Regions from separate parts of the Kocuria sp. NBRC 114282 genome, predicted to be linked through region 2. Evidence: predicted binding sites of a transcription regulator. Region 2 holds the regulator's gene; the other holds the start of a gene.
What was found. Region 2 encodes LexA, which represses DNA repair genes until DNA is damaged. Its sites were predicted from a motif close to TCGAACANNTGTTCGA; they were not measured.
Positions count from the first base shown of each region.

Region 1: the regulator LexA is predicted to act here: its motif matches at 2,182-2,197, upstream of ruvA (Holliday junction branch migration protein RuvA).

Region 1 covers NZ_BSQO01000003.1:72,958-76,362, reverse strand. Annotated here, with positions in the region: gene QSJ40_RS06580 (preprotein translocase subunit YajC) at 1-188, opposite strand, end outside; gene ruvB (Holliday junction branch migration DNA helicase RuvB) at 386-1,465, opposite strand; gene ruvA (Holliday junction branch migration protein RuvA) at 1,468-2,130, opposite strand; gene ruvC (crossover junction endodeoxyribonuclease RuvC) at 2,287-2,946, opposite strand; gene QSJ40_RS06560 (YebC/PmpR family DNA-binding transcriptional regulator) at 2,979-3,405, opposite strand, start outside.
Region 2 covers NZ_BSQO01000006.1:85,612-89,016, reverse strand. Annotated here, with positions in the region: gene QSJ40_RS10580 (LysM peptidoglycan-binding domain-containing protein) at 1-588, opposite strand; gene lexA (transcriptional repressor LexA) at 982-1,758, shown strand; gene QSJ40_RS10570 (DASS family sodium-coupled anion symporter) at 1,834-3,405, opposite strand, start outside.

The sequences.
Region 1 (3,405 bases), on a different contig from region 2:
ACCTCCATGCCGGGCTCCATGGCGCGCTGCTGCGACTTCAGCTTCTCCTGCTGCTTCTTGCGGGTGCGGCTGGAGAACCAGAACATGCCGATGATCAGCAGCAGCATGAAGCCGAAGAGCAGCATGGAGGAGCCGCCGCCTCCAGCGGCTCCGGCGGCGGACAGCGATTCGGTGACGACGGGTGTCATGCAGACTCCTGATCCTGCGATGCGCTTCTGCGCATCGCGTGGTGGTCGGTGCCGCGACCGGGACTCCGCCCCTGGACAAGCACGTGGGGCAGCGCGGCGGCGGCGAGGATTCCCGTCCATGGTAGGGGACGCGGCCGCGCAGGGCCCGGTCAGCGGGCTCCCAGGCGCCGGGTCGCAGCCGGTCGCCGTCCGGAGGGCTACTGCTGCGGGGGGTCCTGGTCGCCGAGGGCCTGGCGCACCGCAGTGTCCCGGAAGGCTGCGTGCTCGGGCGGTACCAGTCCCAGGTGCTCCCAAGCCGCGGGCATGGCGATGCGTCCTCGCGGGGTCCGCGCCAGCAGGCCCTCGCGGACCAGGTACGGCTCGGCGACCTCCTCGACGGTCTCCGATTCCTCCCCCACGGCGATCGCCAGGGTGGACAGCCCCACCGGTCCGCCGCCGAAGTGGCGGACCAGCGCCTCGAGCACCGAGCGGTCCAGGCGGTCCAGGCCCCGCGAGTCGACCTCGTACATCTCCAGGGCGGCGGAGCAGGCGCGGGCGTCGATGCTGTCCACGCCGTGGACCAGCGCCCAGTCGCGCACGCGGCGCAGCAGGCGGTTGGCGATGCGCGGAGTTCCGCGGGAGCGGGTGGCGACCTCCTCGAAGCCCTCCGTGGACAGGCGCAGGTCCAGCAGCCCGGCGGAGCGGCGCAGCACGGAGACGAGCTCGTGGTCGCTGTAGAACTCGAGGTGCCCGGTGAAGCCGAAGCGATCGCGCAGCGGTCCCGGCAGCAGCCCGGCGCGCGTGGTGGCACCGACCAGGGTGAACGGCGGCAGGTCCAGCGGGATGGAGGTGGCCCCGGCGCCCTTGCCCACCACGATGTCGACCCGGAAGTCCTCCATGGCCATGTAGAGCATCTCCTCGGCGGGCCGGGACATGCGGTGTATCTCGTCGAGGAACAGGACCTCGCCCTCAGTCAGGGAGGACAGGATCGCGGCCAGGTCGCCGGAGTGCTGGATGGCAGGCCCGGAGGAGATGCGCAGCGGAGCGCCCATCTCCTGGGCGATGATCATGGCCAGCGTGGTCTTGCCCAGACCGGGAGGTCCGGACAGCAGCACGTGATCGGCGCTGCGGCCCCGCAGCCTGGAGGCCTCCAGGACCAGGGAGAGCTGCTGGCGCACACGCGGCTGACCCACGAAGTCCGCCAGGGACTCGGGGCGCAGGGCCGATTCGACGGCGCGCTCGTCCAGCTCCGGCTCCCCGCCCACCAGGCGCTCGGACCCGCTGTGCTGTGCGTCCATGCTCAACGGCCCTCCCCCGCCCGGGCCGAGCTGCGGCCGGCGGCAGGAGCCGAGGCCCGGGCGCCGAGCCAGGCGAGCACGGTGCGCAGGATCAGGGCGACGTCACCGGAGTCGGCGAGCTCCTCTCGACCGACCAGGGCGTCGTCGATGGCCGCTGAGGCGTCCTTCTCGTTCCAGCCCAGACCCGTGAGGGCCTCCGTGACCTGGGTGCGCCACAGCGGGATCTGCGCCGCCTGCGGGGCCGAGGCCGGTGGCGGATCGGCGGGAACGAGCTTGTCCGCGAGCTCGAGCACGATGCGCTTGGCGCCTTTGGGCCCGATCCCGGAGACGGTGGTGAACGGCTTGGGGTCGCCCTGGGCGATGGCCGTGCGGACCTCCTGCGTGCCCAGCGCGGCCAGCACCGCCAGTGCGGTGCGCGGACCGATGCCGGAGACGCCCAGCATTGTCTCGAAGATCTCCTTCTCCTCCGCGTCCGCGAAGCCGAACAGCAGCGGGGAGTCGTCCTTGCGCGCCACGAACGCGGTGGCCAGCCGGGCCTCGCGGCCCTCGTGCAGCCCGGAGAGAGTCTGCGGGGTGGCCTGCAGCTCGAGGCCCAGCCCCATGACGTCGACGACGGCCGTGCTCAGCCCCTTGTGCAGCACCTCGCCGCGCACGGACGCGATCATGGGAACACCCTCTCCTCGATGCGGGGAGCCGCCCGCGAATCGGGCAGCCATTCGAACATCAGTACGATGCCTCGCTCACCCTACCAAGCCGCGACGACCACACAGCGCAGGCCCTCGCCCGGGACGAGGGCCCGCACCCGAGGACGATGCGGTCCCTCAGTGGCCGCGCCGAGCCTTCTGCTCCGCGGCCTGCCAGGCGCGCTGAGCGGGTGTCAGGGCGGTGCCGCGCTCCTGGCTCGCGCGCTGCAGTCCCGTGCGGGCGCCCTGGTGCGTGGTCGTAGTGCCCGCCTGGGCGTCCAGGCCCGCGCCCACACCGGAGCGCCAGCCGTGGCAGACCGCGATCGCCAGGGCATCGGCGGCGTCGGCCGGACGCGGCAGCTGCTCGAGGCGGAGGATGCGCGCGATCATCTTGGTCACGGCGGCCTTCTCGGCCGAGCCGTCGCCGGTGACCGCGGCCTTGACCTCGGACGGGGTGTGCCAGGCGACGGGGACCCCGCGAGCGGCTGCGGCGGCGATCACCACGCCCGAGGCCTGGGCGGTGCCGACCACGGTGGGGGCGTTGTTCTGCGCGAACACGCGCTCGATCGCCAAAGCATCCGGGGCGAAGCGCTCGAGCAGCTGATCGGCCGCCTGGGCGATGCGCAGGATCCGCTGCTCCAGGGGCTCGTCGGCGCCTGTGCCCTGGACCTCGTGGTGGACCCATTCGGCGCGGCGGTCGGCGCGCATGCGCACGATCCCGAACCCGCAGCGGGTCAGCCCGGGATCGACGCCCAGGATGACCTGCTCAGGGGCCTGCGCCCTGGCCGCGGAGCCCATGGCGGGACGTCGGGCGGGTGCCGGAGCCTGGCTCAGTCCTCGTCCTCGAGCTGGGCGGCGACCTCGGGGGTGATCTCCACGTTGGAGTAGACGTTCTGGACGTCGTCGAGCTCCTCGATCGCATCGGCCAGGCGCAGGAACTTGCGCGCGGCGTCGGCGTCGAGCTCGACCTTCATGTTCGGGCGGAACTGGGGGTCGTCGTTGTTGTACTCCAGCTCCGCCTCGTCCAGAGCCGTGCGGATCTGGGGCAGGTCGGTGGCCTCGGAGATGACCTCGAAGACGTCCTGGTCCTCGATGACCTCCTCCGCCCCGGCGTCCAGCACGGCCATCATGACGTCGTCCTCGGTGACGCCGTCGGCCTTGGCGACCTCGGCCACGCCCTTGCGCTCGAACATGAAGGTGACCGAGCCCGGATCGGCCATAGTGCCGCCGTTGCGAGTCACGGCCACGCGGACCTCG
Region 2 (3,405 bases):
TCAGGCCGCGGGAACCAGCACCTGCTGGCCCGGGGAGACCTGGGCGGAGTCCAGCTCGTTGAGCTCGACGATCTGCAGGACGACGTCCCGGGTGTCGCGCTGCGGCTCGGCCTGCTGAGCGACCTCCCAGAGGCTCTGACCGGGCTGGACGGTCACGGAGTCGACCCCGGGGCCCTCAGCCGGCTCGGTTCCGGCGGTGACGTGGGAGGGTGCGATCAGCACGACCAGCAGTGCGGCCGCGGCCAGCACGCCGAGCATGGTCGGCAGGCCGATCAGCAGCAGCCGCCCGCGGCGGGTCAGGCGCATGGGCGAGGACGCGGATCGCGCCGGTGCGGAGGCCTCCGGCTCCTTCACGGCGGGCAGGGTCCGAGTCTGCGGTGCAGCGGCGCGACCGCCCGGAATGACGCGCAGAGCCGGACGGCGCCCCTCCGACTCCTTGAGCCGCGCAGCGGGGCGTCGGCGCAGGGCGGGCACGGCGGAGGAGAGCTCCTGCGCGAAGGCGCGGCCCCCGCTGCGCAGGGCGCTGACGAGGGGGATGCTGCCGGTGGAGGACGAGTGCGACAGGACAGCGGTGCTGATCACGGACATGGGATGCACTCCTTCTTGCCGAGGGACGGACGGTGACAGACGGTGCGGGTGGTGCGGGTGGTGGCCGCTCCCGTGTTCGAACCTGTGTCGGATTCGAGACCCGATCCCGGTTCTCGAATACATGTTCGAACTGCTTACGACCATTTCTAGCACCTGTGTACGACTCGTGTCGAGACACGATCGAACAGATGTTTGAAGGTGACGTCCGGCTCACGTAGCCTCAGCGGGAGGACTGTGCAGGTCGGAGGCCCTGGCGGGGCCTCGAGGACGAGTCAACGCAACCGCTCAGACAGCACAAGGCGGCCACGGCGCGGCGCGAGCGCGTCGCCGCGGCCCAGCACGCAGCGCACCCGGCGATCCGGAGGCGCCCATCGACGGAAGACGAGGACGGACATGGCAGCCAGCGGCACCGGTCGCACGCAGCGCGGCTCAGGCGGCACGGCCCGGGCGACGGGCTCCGAGTCCTCCCGGCGCAAGGGCCTGACCCCGCGGCAGCGCACGATCCTGGAGGTCATCCAGCGCGCCGTCGCCGCCCACGGCTATCCCCCGTCCATGCGCGAGATCGGCGACCTGGTGGGCCTGAAGTCCCTGTCGAGCGTGACCCACCAGCTCAATCAGCTCGAGCGGCAGGGCTACCTGCGCCGCGACCCCAAGCGCCCGCGCGCCCTCGAGGTCCTGGTGCCCCTGCATCTGCTCGGCGATCCCGAGGCGGAGGCCGCCTCCGCCGTCGCCGAGGCCCCGGCCGCTTCGGAGGCGCCGGAGCTGGACGACGACCTGCCGTCGATCGGCTCCGCGGACGTCTCGTTCGTGCCGCTCGTCGGCAGGATCGCCGCCGGCACCCCGATCACCGCCGAGCAGCAGGTCGAGGACCGCATGGCCCTGCCGCGCCAGCTCACCGGCCACGGCGAGCTGTTCATGCTGCGGGTCTCCGGCGACTCCATGATCGATGCCGCCATCTGCGACGGCGACTGGGTCGTGGTGCGCGCTCAGGCCACCGCCGAGAACGGGGAGATCGTGGCGGCCCTGCTGGACGACGAGGCCACGGTGAAGACCTTCCGCCAGCGCGACGGACACACCTGGCTGCTTCCTCAGAACTCGCAGTACGAGCCGATCCTGGGCGATCACGCCACGGTGATGGGCAAGGTCGTCTCGGTCCTGCGCAGCCTCTGAACACGCAGATCACCGCCATGACGAGCGGCTGAGGACGGATCCGTCCTCATCCGCTCGTCGCTCATCCCCTGCCGGTCACAGCAGCCCGATCCACTGCCAGTACGTGGCCGAGAACAGCAGGATGAGCAGATAGCCGGCGATCGTCAGCGGGATGCCGGTGCGCAGGAACTGCTGCGTGGTGAACGCGCCCGTGCCGTAGGCGAGCATGTTCTGCGGGGCGGAGATCGGCAGCAGGAATCCGAAGCAGATCAGGAACTGCATGATCAGCACGAAGCCCACGCCCTCGCCGGGCAGGTCCGGGATCGACACGGCCAGGGCGATGAACACCGGGATCAGCGCGCTCGACATGGACGTGGCCGAGGCGAATCCCAGGTGGATCAGGATCGTGAACGCGCCGACGATCGCGATGACCGCGAGCACCGGCAGACCCGTGATCCCGAGCCCGTCGAACACGGCCGCCGACAGCCATGCCGCCGCCCCGGTCTCCAGCAGCACGGATCCCAGCGAGATGCCGACCGCGAAGACCACGAGCGTCCCCCAGCTCACGAGCTCCTCCACGGTCTTCCAGGAGTAGACCCCGATGCGCGGCAGCAGCATGACGCCGATGGCGCACAGTGTCACGGTGGTGGCGTCGATGTCGTGCAGCGAGCCCTGGGTGGACCAGAAGGCCAGCAGGATGACGGCCACAGCCGCCAGGCGCTTCTCCGCCCCGGTCATGGGCCCGAGCTCCGTCAGGGACTTCTGGACGATCTCGCGGCCGCCCTCCAGACGGTCGATCTCGGGCTTGATGGTGGCCCGCATCACGAAGTAGAGCACCACGGACATCACCGCAGCCCAGGGAGCGCCGGCGGCGAACCACTGCGGCCAGGAAATCGTGGCCCCCATGGACTCCTGGATGAATCCGACGGCCACGAGGTTCTGGGCTGCGGCGGTCTGCACGCCGATGTTCCAGATCGAGATCGACTGCGCCGCGGTGATGACCATGAGCGCGCCCAGCCGGGACTCGGTCGGCAGCCCGAAGGCCGCGACCATGCCGATGAGGATCGGGACCACGGCCCCGGCCCGAGCGGTCGCCGACGGGACGAAGAAGGCCAGGACGATCGAGATGATGATCGCTCCGATGAGGATGCGGCTGGTCTTCTCCCCCGCGTACTTCATCACCACGAGCGCGATGCGCTTGTGCAGCCCGGTGGCCTGCATGCCCGCAGCCAGCGCCAGCGCCGCCGCCACGAGCGCCACCGCCGAGGAGCCGAAGCCGGCGAGGGCGTAGCCCAGGGCATCGCTGGTCCCCAGTGCCTCCCCCGAGCCGTCAGGTGCCGGCGAGGCCCCCACCAGCAGGGCCATGATCCCGATGATCATCACCGAGCTCACGGGGTACGACACGGCCTCGGTGACCCAGAGGATCACCGCGAAGGCCAGGATGCCCAGGGCCCGCTGGCCGGAGACGCTCAGCCCGTCCGGGGTCGGCATCAGCACGACGACGGCGAGCACGATGATCGCCAGCCCCAGCCACACCGGGCGCATGCTCAGGTGGGCCTTGCGGGAATGCGGTCCGCGGGACTTCTCGGAGCGCAGCTCGGCGGTGGCGCGCTCCTCCGAGCGGGCCTCCTGCCCTGCCTTGGCCCGTCGACGCGCCGCCGTCCGCAG